One region of the Nostoc sp. TCL26-01 genome, then DNA from elsewhere that is predicted to be linked to it. Evidence: riboswitches for the same ligand, from Rfam matches in the RefSeq annotation. Region 1 holds a riboswitch; each other region holds the start of a gene.

Evidence for each region. Region 1 has a riboswitch for cyclic di-AMP ahead of FD725_RS01115 (hypothetical protein). Riboswitches for the same ligand answer to the same signal wherever they lie in the genome.
Region 2: linked by a shared signal. The riboswitch ahead of ntrB (nitrate ABC transporter permease) and the one ahead of FD725_RS01115 (hypothetical protein) in region 1 are both predicted to bind cyclic di-AMP.
Region 3: linked by a shared signal. The riboswitch ahead of FD725_RS03045 (universal stress protein) and the one ahead of FD725_RS01115 (hypothetical protein) in region 1 are both predicted to bind cyclic di-AMP.
Region 4: linked by a shared signal. The riboswitch ahead of FD725_RS03315 (glycosyltransferase) and the one ahead of FD725_RS01115 (hypothetical protein) in region 1 are both predicted to bind cyclic di-AMP.

What each region holds. Positions count from the first base shown of each region.
Region 1 is NZ_CP040297.1:277,758-282,072, reverse strand. Features, by position in the region: gene FD725_RS01135 (COP23 domain-containing protein) at 1-560, opposite strand, end outside; gene FD725_RS01130 (acetamidase/formamidase family protein) at 803-1,768, shown strand; gene FD725_RS01125 (sulfite exporter TauE/SafE family protein) at 1,793-2,164, shown strand; gene FD725_RS01120 (hypothetical protein) at 2,171-2,353, opposite strand; cyclic di-AMP (ydaO/yuaA leader) riboswitch at 2,367-2,578, shown strand; gene FD725_RS01115 (hypothetical protein) at 2,780-3,022, shown strand; gene FD725_RS01110 (alpha/beta fold hydrolase) at 3,288-4,196, shown strand.
Region 2 is NZ_CP040297.1:733,833-738,147, forward strand. Features, by position in the region: gene FD725_RS03055 (ABC transporter substrate-binding protein) at 1-949, opposite strand, end outside; gene ntrB (nitrate ABC transporter permease) at 1,111-1,959, opposite strand; cyclic di-AMP (ydaO/yuaA leader) riboswitch at 2,059-2,309, opposite strand; gene FD725_RS03065 (sensor histidine kinase) at 2,622-3,812, shown strand; gene FD725_RS03070 (peroxiredoxin) at 4,010-4,315, opposite strand, start outside.
Region 3 is NZ_CP040297.1:729,465-733,779, reverse strand. Features, by position in the region: gene FD725_RS03055 (ABC transporter substrate-binding protein) at 1-441, shown strand, start outside; gene FD725_RS03050 (ABC transporter ATP-binding protein) at 549-1,385, shown strand; cyclic di-AMP (ydaO/yuaA leader) riboswitch at 1,403-1,618, shown strand; gene FD725_RS03045 (universal stress protein) at 1,748-2,392, shown strand; gene FD725_RS03040 (SLC13 family permease) at 2,509-3,846, shown strand; gene FD725_RS03035 (hypothetical protein) at 3,991-4,315, shown strand, end outside.
Region 4 is NZ_CP040297.1:790,452-794,766, forward strand. Features, by position in the region: gene FD725_RS03310 (DUF4870 domain-containing protein) at 1-236, opposite strand, end outside; gene FD725_RS03315 (glycosyltransferase) at 471-1,748, opposite strand; cyclic di-AMP (ydaO/yuaA leader) riboswitch at 1,902-2,053, opposite strand; gene FD725_RS03320 (hypothetical protein) at 3,281-3,532, shown strand; gene FD725_RS03325 (YidH family protein) at 3,682-4,239, opposite strand.

The DNA of each region.
Region 1 (4,315 bases):
TTTTGAGATGGCGCAAAATATAGAAAAGCCTCAAAATCTATATTTACAGGATCGTTATCTGTATTACCACTACTTTGATTAGTGGCGATTCCAGAAGCCAGAGCTTGGCGATCAAATAATTGGCGTGCAGTAGCGTCGGGATTGCTACCACGTTTGAGGGTGAATAATAAATTCTTATTTGTGCAAGTAGCGTTTTTTTCCGCAGTGGCGCACACAACAGGTAGTCTGTTGAGAATACCTGTTTTGATAAATCTCAGAGTCCCGTTATCATAATTTCTCTGAAATCTGTAAGATACCTGCTGACATCGTTTCTCCGGTGATAAACCCGAAAAATAACTAGAAACCCAATAAACTAGCGGTATTTTCCGGTTATCTTGGGTGAAAACAAAGGTTGTGGGTACAGATGCTCCCTGATATTGGCTCTTATCGCAAACAAAGGTAGGACTTCCCCCGTAGCTTGGTTGATTGAGCATAGTTGCTGTAACAAAGGTAGTTAGCACCCCCACACCAAAAACTCTCGTACCCCATGTTAAGACTTGACTAGATGTCTCCAGGTTCATAAATACAACTTAATTAAGACAAAGTAAATACGCCAAGCTACAAACGCAAACCGATATATTTCGGATTATCTTTTTCATATATGTTCTGAAATTACCATATTTATCTAGATTTTCAGCAAAACTAGGGGGTTGAAGTCTGCTAATTCTGTTAAATTTATCACTATCATGATTGATAAGTGTAACAGTATGTGTAGGGTGAGTTTAGACAAAGCAATCACACCGAACAATTAAACATAGCGGCGATGACTCACCATATTTTAAAAGCTACCAAGTCAACTGTACATTTAGGAGGTTTTTCTCATCTCCTAGAACCATCACTGACTGTAGATTCAGGTGACACAATTGATGTAGAAACATACACTGGTTACTACATTTACGACAAAGCACCAAGAGAGTTTCTCACCCCAGAATTTCTGGATATCTGCCAAAATCTACCTCCAGAAAGAAAAATTGCGGCTGGGCCACATTTACTAACCGGGCCAATTTATGTAAGGGACGCAGAACCAGGGGATGTTGTAGAGGTAAGATTAGAAGCGATCGCTCCTAGTTTACCCATAGGATTTAATGCTATTCGCTCAGGTTGGGGAGCTTTACCTCATCAATTTACTCAACCCGCTTTGCGATTTATCACTCTCGATTTAGTCAACCAACTGACTGAATTTCCTGTGAATAGCGGCATTAAAATTCCTCTCAAGCCTTTTTTTGGTATTCTGGGAGTTGCCACCCCAGAAAATGCTCGTTCATCCGTTCCCCCTGGCAATTATGGTGGTAACATTGATAACCGTGAACTCCAAGCAGGCTCTAGAATATTTTTGCCTGTTTTTGTCCCAGGTGCATTATTTTCTATTGGTGATGGACATTCAGCTCAAGGAGATGGAGAAGTGAATGTTACAGCCATTGAAACTTCTATGAATGGTCGGATTCAGTTAAAACTCCGCAAAGATTTGCATTTTGTCACACCCATTGCCGACACAGCAACTGATATTATCACAATGGGTTTTGCCCCAACTTTAGATGCGGCTTTAGAACTGGCACTCCAAAACATGATTGATTTTTTAACAAAGTTTGCAAATTTGTCCCCAGAAGATGCTTATGTTTTGTGCAGTTTAGCTGTCAATTTTCACATCACGCAAGTTGTCAATAGCCCCCATAAAGGAATTCATGGTTTGCTATCTAAAGCAATTTTGTCATCTAAAATAAGTTTATAGTTAAAGAAAAACTCACAATTTTGTATGTCTAATTTACTCTGGCAACTGTTGTTAATTGGTTTGGTAGCTGGTGTCGCAGGCGGAATGTTTGGTATTGGTGGTGGGGCTATCATGGTTCCAGCAATGGTACTATTAATAGGTCTTGATCAAAAATTTGCCACTGGTACTTCTATCGCTGCGCAAATTTTACCCATTGGACTGTTAGGAGCAGCAGTTTACTATCGCAGTGGCAATATTAATTTTAAATATGCTGTGATTATTGCTGTAGGTTTATTAATTGGTAACTTATTTGGAGCTATGTTTGCTACTCAACCATTTATTACCAGTGAAACCATGAAAAAGCTTTATGGCATATTTTTATTATTAATTGGTTTTAGATATTTGTTAGTACGTTAACAGAACTTACGTATAAAGTATAGTATTGGGAAATACCTGCGCCATTTTTTGTAGGTCGGGTTGAGTGCAGGGAAGCCCAGTACTACGAATTAAGACTTTTTCGATTTGGCGAAGGTATTGAAGAATCTGGTTCCAAATTATATCTTTTTGTTTACCAACTTGTCCAATTTTACCATAACGCGATAACATTGCAGAGAATATTTAAGTTAGTCTGCCTAATCCCACGTTTATCCTGACACCATAGCGTGTATAAGGGTAAACCAGGAACGGAGGAACCAAGTTAGGGGCGTATCTCCCATCAAAGCTCAAGTGTAAAAGATAATTTTTTCACTCTAGGCTTTAAAGCAATTAAGAGAAGGACATCTCTCAGTCCTAGCCCGTCAGCTAACTTCGTAGGCATTGAGAGGAGATTGAACGATCAGCATTTTTACAACTAATGCTTGTCGTCAGTATCCTTGGCTGGTATGTTTGCTCATCGTTTTACCCGCGATACTGGAAACAAAGACTTTACAGTCTGCCAAAAAATATACCTATATGTGTCATAGGTATTAAAGTTTTTGCGTAGCTTAAACGTGCTTACTTGTCAAAACAATTCTGAACAGATTAGGAGGAAAAATGTCTATTCAAAATCGTAATTCTTTTAGTGATGTTAACTTTTTACCAGAGCATAAGTTTAAGTTAATTGGCGAGTATGCAGGTAAAAAACTGTTATTAATTGGTAAAACTAATGGTTATGGTGATCCGATTGTAGCTGCTAGTCACAGTCATGAACCTAACCAAGAAGATTTATATGCCTATGATCTTTATGAGTTGATGAAGTGTAGTCACGAATTAGTGAATATTACCGAAGAAATTTAGGAAATCAAATCATCCAGTAATTTAGCAATATCCTAAATATAGAACTCATATTTGATTTCTAAAAATTAGGTACTGGCGTGTCTAGACTAAAATGTTGCAATGTAAAAGATGGAAAATCAGGGTAATGTCCAACTTAAACATCTTTATCCGATTTTTAAACCCCAAGAAACAGATAGTTCTAATGCAAAACTTTAGCCTTGCCACGCCACTACAAATACTTAATTTTATTCAAAAATCAAATAGGAGTCCTATACAACTTTAATTTATGCAAACAAATATTATAAATTCAGTACGCACACAGTTTTATAATTGGCATAAGTATCGCTGTGCCTATCAAGTTTATCAACCTAAAAACTCTACTCCTGAACCAATCCCTTTACTACTCATTCATCCCATTGGTGTAGGCTTATCAGGAAAATTTTGGCAACGCTTTTGTCATGAATGGTTAAAAGCAGAAGATCAGCGTCTGATTTATGTCCCTGATCTGTTGGGGTGTGGTGCAAGTGATCAACCTCATGTGGCTTATACACCTAAAGATTGGGCAGAACAATTACATTACTTTTTACAAAATGTAGTCAAAAAGCCAGTGATTGTTATAGTCCAAGGCGCTTTGTTCCCGGTAGCGATTGAATTAGTTCAACTGGAATTAAACTTAATTGCTGGGTTGATACTTTCAGGACCACCAACTTGGCCAGTAATCACAAAACCATCATCCAAAAGTCAACAAAAAATCGCTTGGAATATCTTTAATTCTCCTGTTGGTAATGCCTTTTATCGCTATGCACGGACACCAAAATTCCTGCGTTCTTTTTCTACACAGCGCTTGTTTGCTCAAGCAGATACTGTTGATGCAGAATGGCTAGATACTTTAGTTGCAGGTGCGGCAAATATCTCTAGTCGCCACGCTGTATTTTCATTTTTAGCGGGATTTTGGCGACAGGATTATACAAATTTAATCGCAGCTATTAAACAACCCACATTGGTAGTCATGGGTGAATCAGCATCAAGTATCAGTAAAGAAGGTAAAACAGAAACACCTGACGACACTTTAGCTGATTATCTGGCTTGTTTACCACAAGGTCATGGGGTGAAGATACCGGGACGCAATGTTTTACCTTATGAGTCTACCGGGGAATTTGTGCGAGCGATCGCTCCTTTTGTTGCTAAGTTTTGATTACCTTGACTGAATCACTGACTATTGTTGCGGTTTTTTACCTAAATATGACCAGATAACTGTAAATTTTTCTTAAAGTAACCGTAAAATTACACAAGAATTTCTGGTGCGGCAAATTG
Region 2 (4,315 bases), 460 kb from region 1:
CAACTTCTTGGCGATTTTCGGGTTTGCTACAATACTGACAGGCTTCGATCATGGCTTTCACCAAGGAACGATAGGTTTTGGGATATTTTTCTATGAAGGATTCCATAACACCCAACAATCTATCTGGATGTCCTAGCCAAACTTCTTTACCTTGAGCGAAGGTAAAACCAATATTTTCGTTACCTGTAATAGCTCTAGTATTCCACGGTTCGGCTACCATGTATGCTTGCATTGCGCCAATGCGTACGTTAGTTACCATCTGGGGTGGTGAGACAATAATGACGCGGAACTCTTTTAGAGGATCGACACCAGCCGCCGCCGATATATAACGCACAAAGTATTCGTAAATTGCCGAACTCAACACCACAGCCCAGACTTTGTTTTCTGGTGACTGCTTGTCAAAGTATCCGCGAAAATCCTTACCAAAAGCTTCTAACGCACCTTCGCCATATTTTTCTTGGTATTCGTACCAGGGACGTAAGCCAAAATCCCACATGGCTTTGTTCATCGTCATGGCGTTACCGTGACGGTGGATGGTCATAGCTGCACATAATGGGGCATGGCGTGCGCCCTCCGCACCAATACGGGCGTTGGTGACAGCACCAGATACAACTGGGGAAGCATCTAAGCGTCCAAAAATTAAACCATCACGGGAGTTAGCCCAACTAGCCTCACGGTTGAGTTGGACATTTAAACCATACTTGCGGAAAAAACCTTTTTTCCAAGCGATCGCAAATGGCGCACAATCATTTACAGGCACATATCCGACAATCAAATCTGGTTTTTCTAAATCTCCAGATTTAACTATCGGTTTTACTGCTAAAGCTTCTTCTGTCAAACCTTTAGCTGATCTATCTGCGGAAACTGCACATGAAGATAAAGTAATCCCAGCCGTAGTTGCGCCTATACCTCTAATAAAATCTCGTCGAGTCCAATTATAATCACCCATTGTTGTGACTCCATAATGTTGGGGGCAGTGCTGAGTGCTGAGTGCTGTTAGCGGTAGCGGGGCGTTCAGCTCGTGCTGAGTGGTGGGTAATGGGTAATAGTTTTACCAATGACCAATGACTATTGACTATTGACTATTGACCAATAACTATTGACTATTCCCTATTTAGCCGTTGTCGGACGATGTGTTACTAATTCTTGAATTTTGCCAACTGCGAAATCTAGGATTAATCCGGTTACGCCAATGACGAAGACGGCGAGGAAAACTGAACTCAGGTTTAAACGACTCCATTCATCCCAGACAAAGAAGCCAATGCCTACACCACCTGTCAGCATTTCTACGGCAACGATGACTAGCCAGGCAATCCCTAGACTGATTCGCAAGCCTGTAAAAATGTACGGTAAACTGGCAGGCCAAATAATTTTGGTAATCCTTCGCCAACGGGGTATTTCTAGTACTCGTGCGACATCTAAATAATCTTTGGGAACGCTGGCTACTCCCAAGGCAGTGTTAATAATTGTCGGCCAGAGTGATGTGATAAAAATGACGAAAATAGCTGAGGGATCTGCCAAATTGAAGATAGCTAGAGCAATTGGTAGCCAAGCTAAAGGTGATACTGGTTTGAAAATCTGAATGATGGGATTGAGGGCTAACATTGCAGGTTTAGACATCCCAATCAAAAATCCCAAAGGAATCGCCACTACAGCACCCAGGAGAAAACCCAGTAGTACTCGGCGTAAACTAGCCATCAACAACCAGCCAATGCCCAAGTTACCAGGGCCTCTTTGATAGAATGGGTGCAAGATGTAGTCTAAATTGGCTACCAATGCTTCTGGTGGTGTGGGCATCAGTTCCCGGTTGAGTAGGGCAACAACCCACCACAACAAAATAATCCCCAGAAATCCTAAAATAGGTAGTAAGACTACATCCTTGACAATTACAGGCTTGGCTTTTTTCCACGCAGCTTGACTAGCAACAGCTGCGATCGCTGCTAAATTTAATTGAAACACGCTGATAACCCCAACAGAGCTAAGTACAGGTACAAAAAGACGAGCAGTACCAGCCTCGGACACTGATGAGAACTAAACATTTAGAAAAATGCTGTCTCTTCAGTCTCCTCTCAATGCCTACGAAGTTAGCTGACGGGCTAGGGCTGAGAGATGCCCTTCTCTACTAAAAGTGCTGTTAGCGGTAGCGCGGCGTTTAGCCGGTAATGAGTTATGAGTGCTGAGTTAGACTTTTTGCTTGACTTTCACTCTGACTCTTTAGTTAACACTTTTCTCTGAGATACGCCCCACAATATGGTTCCTCCGCTCCAACTCTACACACTGTAGTTGGTTGGATTAGGCTGACTTACTCTTATAGATAATAGTAAAGAAACAATAACATATTTACCGAGTAAAAACAATCTCCATTTCCGAAAAAGATTCCTATGTTAAAAATTTATACTTATAGATAGAATGAATCAAATCTTTTCATTGGGGATGTAGGCGTGGGATTTACATCTTCGTTACAAAACTATACCTCCGACTTGTTCCTTTGTCCCCTTTATCAAAAATTTATGTCATTGGGCAGGTGAAATTTATAACTTATTGCGCTAAAGGTCACTAGCCTCGTTAAACTAATTTCATACAGAACTAAATTCTTTTATCTCGCAGGCGAATTTAAAATAATGGATTTTAGTCAATTACTGGCTGAAAATACTAACGGTATCATCGCCAAATGGGTTTTAGCTGTTCGTGAGGATAGGCAGATAGAAAGTTCTGATGACTTATCCTACACAGCGATTAAAAACCATATTCCTGATGTGTTTAAGGCAATGGTGAAAGTCCTATCGCCATCTCAAGATGGGGATATTAAATCAATTGTGAAAGCAAGTTGGCAGCATGGGTTACTCCGGGCTGAACAGGGATATGATCCTTCAGAAATTGCCCGTGAATACAGGTTGTTAAGAAAAGTAGTATTTGATACTCTAGAAGAAGATTTATTACAGGGAACACCTGCGGAAGTTGTCCGTTATATGCGTTTAATTGACGCTGTGATTGACGAGGCGATCGCTAGATGTTTTCATAGCTATGTTGGGGAACGTCTACGAGAATTACAACATCTGCAAGCTTCTCTGGCGTTGCATAACGAAGAACTCACACGCTTAGTTAATGCCAATCAAGATAAACTCTCACAATTAGCCCACGAACTCAAGCATCCCTTAACAGCAATTATTGGTTACTCAGATTTATTTTTAAGACAGCAAGAAAGGCAAGCTATCAAGAAAGACACACCTGTCAACATAGAACACATTGAACGTGTATTACGTAATGGTAGACATTTATTACGCCTAATCAATGATGTCTTAGAACTTTCACGGTATGAGGCGGGAAAAATTCAATTTCAACCAGCACCAGTTGACATTCAGGAATTAATCAACAATGTCTGCGAAATGTTGGAACCCCTAGCAGCCGAGAAAAATTTAGCCATTGTGGTGGATTTGGCAGACGCACCACCAGAAGTAATCACAGATTCCTTTCAATTGCAACAGATTGTCACAAATCTTGTGAGCAACGCCATCCGTTATACAGAATCAGGGACTATTAGTATAGTGTGTCAGGTAGTAGATGATCACAAGTGGGCGATCGCTGTTGCCGATACAGGGATTGGTATTCCTCCAAAAGATCAAGCCAAGGTATTTGAACCATATTATCGTGTTAGTTCTAAAGAGCGTCCCTACCTTCCCGACAGCACTGGTTTGGGTTTAGCAATAGTTTCCCGATTAGTTAAACTCTTACAAGGGGAAATCAGCCTGGTTTCAGAAGTAGGAGTGGGTTCCACTTTCACTGTAACTTTGCCTTTGCAGATAGAGAGTTAAGAGAATAGGCGATCGCTTTGGATATGACCATGCTTAACCCTCATAATTGAAGATCACCCTAAATCTACACCACTGGCTACAACGCAGAAAACCCATCTAATCCAGTCTATCTTCTGAAAAAAGGGGAATTTAAATCTAAATTCCCCTCTTTTTCAAGGGAGTTAGGGTATAGTAAAAACTTCACTCAACCGTTTGAGCTATAGTCCTAGCACAGATAGAACATCGCTAGCGTGAGTGGTTGTATTGACACTCGCATCAACATGAATGATTTTGCCATTGGGGTCAATCACATAAGTGACACGCTTGGCATAGCCGCCACCATCGACATCAAAAGCTTTGATTAAGCTTTGGTTGGTGTCAGCTAGCAGGGGAAAATTCAAATTATATTTTTGAGTGAATGCCTGGTGAGAAGCTTCATCATCGGCACTGACTCCCAAGACAACCACATCTTTATTTTGATAATCAGCTTGGGCATCCCGGAAACTACAAGCTTGCTTCGTGCA
Region 3 (4,315 bases), 450 kb from region 1:
GCACCCCTCACCAAGTTGACAGCCCCAGGAATTATTGGTGCATACAACTACGGAGGATTTGATGGCAAAGATCGCACCATCACGGCAGCAGATACGACAATTTTCTATGATATTCCCGACACCTTACCTAAACAACCAGCCGAACACTCAACATTTTTATGGAGATCCAGGAGTCTGTGGTTAATGACTCAAGCCGCCCGTTGGGGACAGATTAAGGAATTCCCTAAAAATGCCAATCAACTAGCCGAAAAAGGCTGGAGAACAGATTTATATCGAGAGATAGCCTCAGAAATGGGCATTGAGTGTCCCAAGGATGATTACAAAGTTGAGCCTGCCGAAGTATTTATAGATAATAAAGGTTTTGATCCTAGTGATCCCGTTGGTTATCTCAATAGTTTCGCCATTAGGGCTAATGCTCCTACTCGTTTTTTCTTGTCTTGAAAATAGGGTTTAGAGGCTATAAGCTAGTATTTTTCCTCAAAAATCATCTTGCTTCTACACCTCTAAATCCTTTAGTTAATAGTGCTAATTTTTTAGGAGCATTTGATATGGAATATACACCGTTAGTAGTAGATACTCAACAAAAAGTCATGTCCCGCCATAACTTTTTAGAAATTGAAAATTTAGTCAAGTCTTATCCCACACCAGATAAAAGTAACTTCGTGGTTTTAGATGGTGTGAATTTAACAATTGGTGAAGACGAGTTTATTTCTGTGATTGGGCATTCTGGCTGCGGTAAATCAACTTTGTTAAAAATTGTAGCGGGTTTAGAAAAAGCTACCTCCGGCTCAGTAAAGTTAGATGGGAAAGAAATCCGTCAACCAGGAGCTGAAAGGATGATGGTATTTCAAAACTATTCCCTATTACCTTGGTTAACTGTCAGAGAAAATATCCGTCTCGCTGTAGATGAAGTGTTAAAAAATGCTAAACGTTCCGAAAAAATTAGCATTGTGAACGAACACTTGGCGATGGTAAACTTGACGGCGGCAGCAGATAAATATCCTGATGAAATTTCTGGAGGTATGAAACAAAGAGTAGGCATTGCTAGAGCCTTAGCAATTCGTCCAAAAATGCTGCTGATGGATGAACCTTTTGGCGCATTGGATGCTTTAACAAGAGGTAAATTGCAAAGGCAAGTATTAGATATTTGGGAAAATCATCGCCAAGCAGTAATGATGATTACCCACGATGTCGATGAAGCGATTTATATGAGCGATCGCATCGTTTTAATGACTAATGGGCCAGCTGCTAATATTGGAGAAATATTAGAAGTACCATTTCCTCATCCACGTGATAGATCGGCAATGCGAAACACCAAAGAATATTTTGAACTTCGCAACCACGCCCTCAATTTCCTCGACAAATATTTTACCCAAGAAGAGTAAAATAGACTATGATTTCTTTTAGTGGGTAGCCTAATTCAAATTCAATTTTGATGAGTTTGAAACGGAGGAACCAAATTATGGGGCGCATCTTGCTGAGAGTAGAGATTTAAGTTTCACTCATTACTCAAAACTCATCACCGGCTAAACGCCGCGCTACCGCTAACAGCACTCAACAAGAGAGACACCTTCCAGTCTTAGCCCGTCAGCTAACTCCGTCGGCAATGGAAGGAACCCCCAAGACTTTGGCTTGCATACCAGTTGTTATTGGGGTTTCCTTGCGGATATGATTGTCCGTCTCTACCCTGCTTCTCATTGATTGTTCGTTAAGCTTAGGAGAAGTTAAAGCTGTGAAAGTTAAGCCAATGTTAGCCCGCTTACAAAGCGCGATGGGACGTGATGATTTAATTGACAAAATGATATTGTTACCAGAACCAAGAAAACTGTTAACAAAAAAGGTGCAAACAACAACGTCAATTAACTTAATTGTTGGTTATGATGCTTCTCCTAACAGTCATACTGCACTTGATATCGCATTTTGGATTGCCCATCAAACAAGACTAGCTACAAATGAACAAGTGACAGTCCAAGCTGTTTATGTAGTAGAAGAAGCGTCACAGCCTGATTATTCTAACGTTTTGCATTTTACCAAACGCTTACCGACACTGGAGTGTCAAGTTAGCGAAGTCACTAAGTCTATCACATCTGTTTTAACTCCATCAAAACTAGCAAGAATAAAGTCATATCTCCAAACAGAAACAATCACACCTCTGCAAGAAGCAGATAGAATTCTTTGGCAAGCACGCAGTTTAGCTGAAGAATGGCAAGGTTCTTTCAAATCTCATTTGCGGTTTGGCTGTGTGAGTACAGAACTGAAAAAAGTGGCAGAATCGGAATCTGCTGATATCCTATTTTTAGGATGTCAATCTGTGTATCATCCTCTCATTGCAGCCTTTGGTGCTAATTTCCCTTGTGCCGTCATCGGTATTCCCAATTGCATAGATGAATAAACCACATATAGGATTTCAGAAATTATTCTTCTGAAATAAAATGTGCAAATTCAGCCACCTATACTTAGGTGGTTTTTTTCGCTATTATGCAACCAAACAAATTGTGAGAGGTTAGTGTGGAAAATTGGCAAGCGATTCTGAGTGCGATCGCATTTATCGGGGTGATCATCTTAGTCATGACAGAATGGGTACATCTCACCGTTGCTGCTTTACTGGGAGCATTATTACTAGTATTTACCAACGTCATGACTTTGCAGGAGGCTGTTGGTTACATCGGTAATAGTCACGGTACAATAGGTCTATTCTTTGGTGTAATGGTGTTAGTCAGAGCATTTGAGCCTACCAAAATATTTGATTATATCGCCACTCAAATAGTCCTACTTGCTAAAGGTGATGGTAAACGTCTACTACTGGGTATTGTCGCTCTTGTAACTCCCATTTGTGCAGTTTTACCCAACGCCACTACTGTAATGTTATTAGCACCACTAATTCCCCCAATGGCACAGGAAGTAGGAGTAAATTTTGTTCCTTTATTAATCTTAATGGTGTTTGTTGCCAATAGCGCCGGGCTATTAACATTAGTTGGTGATCCTGCTACTTTTATTGTCGGTGATGCTGTTAACATCAGTTTTATAGAGTATCTCCAAAAATTAAGTTTAGGCGGTGTTATTGCTGTGGTGACAGTCACAGCGACGCTACCATTTTTATTCCGCAAAATTTGGCATACCAAACTAGAAAATCTCGAAGAATTGCCACATCCCCAAATTAATCATCCACGAGTTTTAACGCTTGGGGCTTTTATCATCGCTTTCGTGCTGCTATTTTTTGTCATTGGTGAATCTTTGCCATTTCCCATTTCCCCAGCTGCGGTGGCTTTGTTAGGTGCAGCCTTGGCTTTATTGCTATCTCATCAAAGTAAAATTGATTCAGTCAACAATATTTTACGTGATGTAGATTGGAGTACATTGATATTTTTTATGAGTATCTTTGTGTTGATTGGCGGCTTAGAGAAAACAGGGATAATTAGTAGTCTGTCAGGAATATTATCAGTTGTTCTTGGTAAAAATATTATTTTAGGTTCTCTAGTTTTATTATTTTTTGTGGGTATACTATCTAGCGTCGTCCCCAATATTCCGTTAGTGGTGGGGATGGTTCCTTTACTGAAACAATATATCGTCACCGTAGGATTAGCACCAGCCGAAGTTTTAGCACAAGACTTTCAAGGGCAATTTCCCCCAGAGGTATTGCCATTATTTTATGCCATGATGTTTGGCGCTACCTTGGGAGGAAATGGCACACTCGTCGGTGCGTCTTCTAACATTGTGGCGGCGGGAATTTCTGAACAACATGGACGACGGATTTCTTTTAAAACTTTTCTTCATTATGGCATTCCCATCACAATCCTACAGCTAATAACCTCAGCATTATATGTGTTGATTAGGTTCTTAATCTAACAGCACATTATAGGAAATATTATTTATTTCAATAGAAAATTACATATTCTTATGATTTAAGGAGTGTATGGTTGCATACCATGCTCTAAAATGCTGATATTGGGTCAAAATATCAATATTCAGCATTCATCAGGATTGTCAATTATGAACTTACCAGAAGAATATAGTGCTAATAACACAGTAGAGATAGAAAACGGGAGTATAAACTCGGCTATAAATCTACAGCAAACTCATAACAGTATAAGTGAAATTAATAACTTAGATAAAATTCGAGATATTCTCTTTGGCAACCAAATGCGGGAGTTGGAAAAGAGGTTTACTCGTTTAGAAGAACGGATGGTAAAAGAATTCTCTCATGTACGGGATGAAGCAAAGCAACGTTTAGATGCCGTAGAAATATATGTAACAAAAGAAATTGAAGCTTTAGGAGAACTTTTGAAAAATGAACAAATAGAGCGCGAATCTGAGT
Region 4 (4,315 bases), 510 kb from region 1:
CCAAATGTCAGCCAAGACAGAATTCCCAAGGGTACGCCGATGACAGTTGCCCAAAACCAGACATTGAAGTGAAAATTAATTGATTCTTTGGCGTTACTTTTAACTACTGGATCATCAGAGATGAGGTTAATAACAATGGGAACTCCGACTGAAATTAATGTCGTACTAAAAAAAATTGCCCCATGACACAGAGATGATAGCAATTTGCGCTTGTCGGAATCATATGTTGCTTGCATCCTGGTGGCTCCTTAATTGTTTTCTAATTATGATTTTAATTGTTGGTTTATAACTTTCATACTAGAGCTTACCGTAAATAGCCAGGATTGCAAATTTTCCTGGAGATAGATTGACTTTGGGTTTTATGCACCAAATTTCGACTCTGGTTTACCGAACATACCATTTCACGTTAATCATGATACAGATAAATTATGTAGAGACGTTGCAATGCAACGTCTCTACTGTTTCTGTTTTTAGGCAGCCATCATCGCTTTTTTCTGAGTGACTGCTGTGGGTTGGGCTAATAGATGCGTGTATAGCTGAGTTAGTCGAGATGCGACACTGTACCAACTAAAGGCAATTTCTACACGCTGGCGACCGGCTGCACCTAATTGATCTCGCCAATCTGGGTTAGTTAAAATCCGGTCTATAGCAGCAGCGAAGGCTAATTTATCTTGAGGAGGAGCGAGTAAACCTGTGACTTCGGGTATGACTGTAAACTGTAATCCACCTACAGCACTTGCTACTACAGGAGTTTTACTAGCCATAGCTTCGATTGCTACTAAACCGAAGGGTTCATAGTGGCTAGGGACAACGCAAACATCGGCAGCAGCGTAGTAGAATGGCAGGATTTCATGATCTAGACGACCAGCAAAGTTTGTGCAATCTGTTAGTTCTAATTCCCCAACAATATTAGCAATGCGATCGCGCTCAATACCATCACTTTTTCCAGGACGGCTACCACCACCAATTACTAGTTGTAGGTTAGCTTTACCTCTCAAACTAGATTCTCCCACGGCTCTGACTAAGGTTTCAATGCCTTTACGGCGGTCAAACCGACCAACATAAAATACCATTTTGGCATCAGGGGCAATTCCTAGTTTTTCCCTGGCCTGTAACCGTTCAATATTGCCAAAATTATCAATATCAGTACCACAAGGAATCATCTCAATTCGCCCTTTTCTGGAAACCAAGGTACGCAGATGTTGCTGTTCTTGAGGACTGGTGGCTACTACTTGGTCTACCGTTTCTAAACAAGCTTTTTCTATGGCTAGTCGCTGAGTGGCTATGGGTGGAATATCTGCAATTGTGCTATATTTAATCGCTCCTAATGAGTGATATGTATGCACCTGAATCATGGGTTGCTGCTTTTTCAGTTGCATCCCTACCCAAGACGACAGCCAGTAATTAGTGTGAATTAACGGGTAAGAGTATCCATGAAGCTGCTGGAATTTTTGGAACTCAGCCATAAACTCTGGTAAGTGACCAAATAATTGATCTCGCCCGATAAATTCACATGGCCCTGCTTTTAATCTGATGGTACGACAATTGGGACTATGTTGAGCGATCGCTGCTTGTTCAGGACTACTACGACGAGTAAACATATCAACTTGCCAACCTTGCTCGGCTAAAGCATAGCCTACTTGCCGGACATAAACATTCTGACCACCAGCTTCTTCTTGACCGATTTCTACAGCTGGGTCGCCATCAACAGAAATCAATGCAATGCGATACTTTTTACTTGGGAACATAGTGAGCTTCACCTCAAATCAACTACTCCCACCTCAAACACCAGAATTTAGACATAGCAAATCTTACCTCTGGTCAAGGGTAGGTAAAACGAAGCGTAAAGCTACCAGCCAAGGACACTGACGACAGACATTGTTTGTAAAAATGCTGCTCGGTCAATCTCCTCTCAATGCCGACGAAGTTAGCTGACGGGCTAGAACTGAGAGATGTCCTTTTTGGATAATCCAAAATAAGCCCCAAGTTTGGTTCCTCCGTTCCTTGGTTACCCTGATGTTTGGGTAGACAAAAGATTAGGCAGACTGATTTATATTTCTCAAATACATTAGCTTGTAACCAGAATATAGTCAATAGTTTTGATAAAAAAACTCTCTTAAATCACCTGTAAACTGTTTACTGAATCTCTTTCCCAGACAAAATTAAATCAGCTTCATCAAGCTAATCTTGGCTTAGTTAGAGTTAATTGATACCCCGCGCATCATCTCGCAAATAAATCACAAATTCTCTAACTTTTAAGAGAAATTTCTAGAAAAATCAGAATTTTTCTGAGCAAATGTCTATCTTTGACTAAGAGGATATTTCAACAGACCCCACCCTCTCAATCTCCCTCAATACAGTTTGGTTAATGTCATGGCGATCGTTCGTTGTTCGGCGAAGCCGTTCTCGAAGAGTAAGCGTTCCTTAAGGGTAGCAAAGCAATCCCAGAAACTTGGCGATCGCTTCCTTACTCATATCTTGCACCAAGCGACTGGAAGTCGCGGCTACACAGGCAAAACCCGCCTGCGCGGGTTTCAAACACTTGATGTTGCGTTAGTCCGCGTAGGCGGACTTTGTTTGTATAGCCGCGATTTCTAATCGCTGGGGCTAGGTGCAAGATGTGAGCTTACGTCGCAATAACAAACCAGAGAGCAAAGATACCATGAACCAAAAACTGCTAAATTCCATCAAAGTCAACAGACTAAGCTGGCCGTAAGGTCACAATCCTCTGCATCGAACTCACGTTCAATTAAGCTTGATGTTAAATTACTACAAAAATCTCATCTGAAAATTCTCATAAATACTACTTTTGATAATTGACAATAAGTAAAACTCTTAATTAGACATAATTCCAGCTTTTATGTCTAAAAATATCTGTTGCAAGACTTGCTTTTAAAAACTTAATTACTAAAAATAAAGAAGGGATTTAAAAATCTCATAGTCAATTTCGATCATTTGACCCTTCTACCCTAGTCCGCTTACGCGGGCTTTTTTTTATTAGTCCATGGTCAATAGTCAATGGTCAATGGTTCATAGTCAAAATCAAGTTTTTTTGGACTGTTGACTATTGACAAAAAAGCCAGAAAATTTAGTGACACTGCATAACCCGAATTTCTCACGAAATTAATCAAACCGAAGTCCAGAGGTTGTAGGGGCGGGTTTACGAGATATTCGTGGATGATGCAAGCATATTTGTGAACCCGCCCCTACCGTTTTGTGAGAAATGCGGGATAAGTCCTAGTAAGATAGAGTGCAGGTGAGTAACTTATCTCAAATAATTATGGCTTTCATCACGGAAAAATCTTCACTAAAACAAACATCGATAATAGTTCAACAAGTTCCTGCCCCTGATACAACTCCCCAAGATCCGCTAATTTCTAAAGGTTGGCAACGTGAACAGTATATCGGCATCTCTATTTTGTTTATTAGTCTAATTGCTGCTGTCGGCTTCTTGAGTCGTAGATTTGAATATGCTTTGATTTTCGCTTTTGCTTTAAGTATTGCTCTGATTATTTTCTTTCTTATTGTTTAAGGTCATTTATATTTGGCATTTTCGTTATCTTTGGCGCTATAGAACTAGTACTTGATTATTGTTGGCGTAGCCTGTGCTTACACAAAAAACTCTACAAGTCGATAGACTTCTTACCCATTACCCATTACCCATTACCTATTCCCTCAATCTCACTCAGGAATCACTGGACTGGTGGGATCTAAAGTGGTTGTAAAGACAAAATAAATCACCCCAGCGCCCAAAATCATCACAGCTAGACTAAACAAAATTACCCAACGATCTGCGGGTTCGTAAGTATCTTCTTCAATGTCACGGCGTACAGCAAAATAATGTCCTGTGGACAGCCAGACTGTGATTAATCCGACAAGGGAAAATACTAAACCCAACTTCCAGCCAGTACCAGGACGAGGGACTAAGGGAACTTGAAAGGCTCTTAAACGCACAATGACAACACCAAAACCTAACAAAGCTATGCCAGTCCGCATCCAAGCTAGATAAGTGCGTTCGTTTGCTAGGTGATCTCGTACTCGTGAAGGATTGAGTTTTGTTAACTTTTTCTTCTCTGCCAGTTGTTCAGTATCTTGTGACTTTAATTGCATTAGTAGTGTCCTGATTCCCAAGGAGGAGCCTCTCCAAAAAATCCTTAAGTAGTAACAAACTTCTTTCCAGAGAGTTTGCCACCAGTGCCAACGCTGTGCTTTTGTAAAATGTCCGATTTGTTTGTTCATTTTTCAAAATATATTTTAATGCAGATATGAAAATAACACAACCTAAATACAGCATTTCTTGGTTAGCGCTGGATAA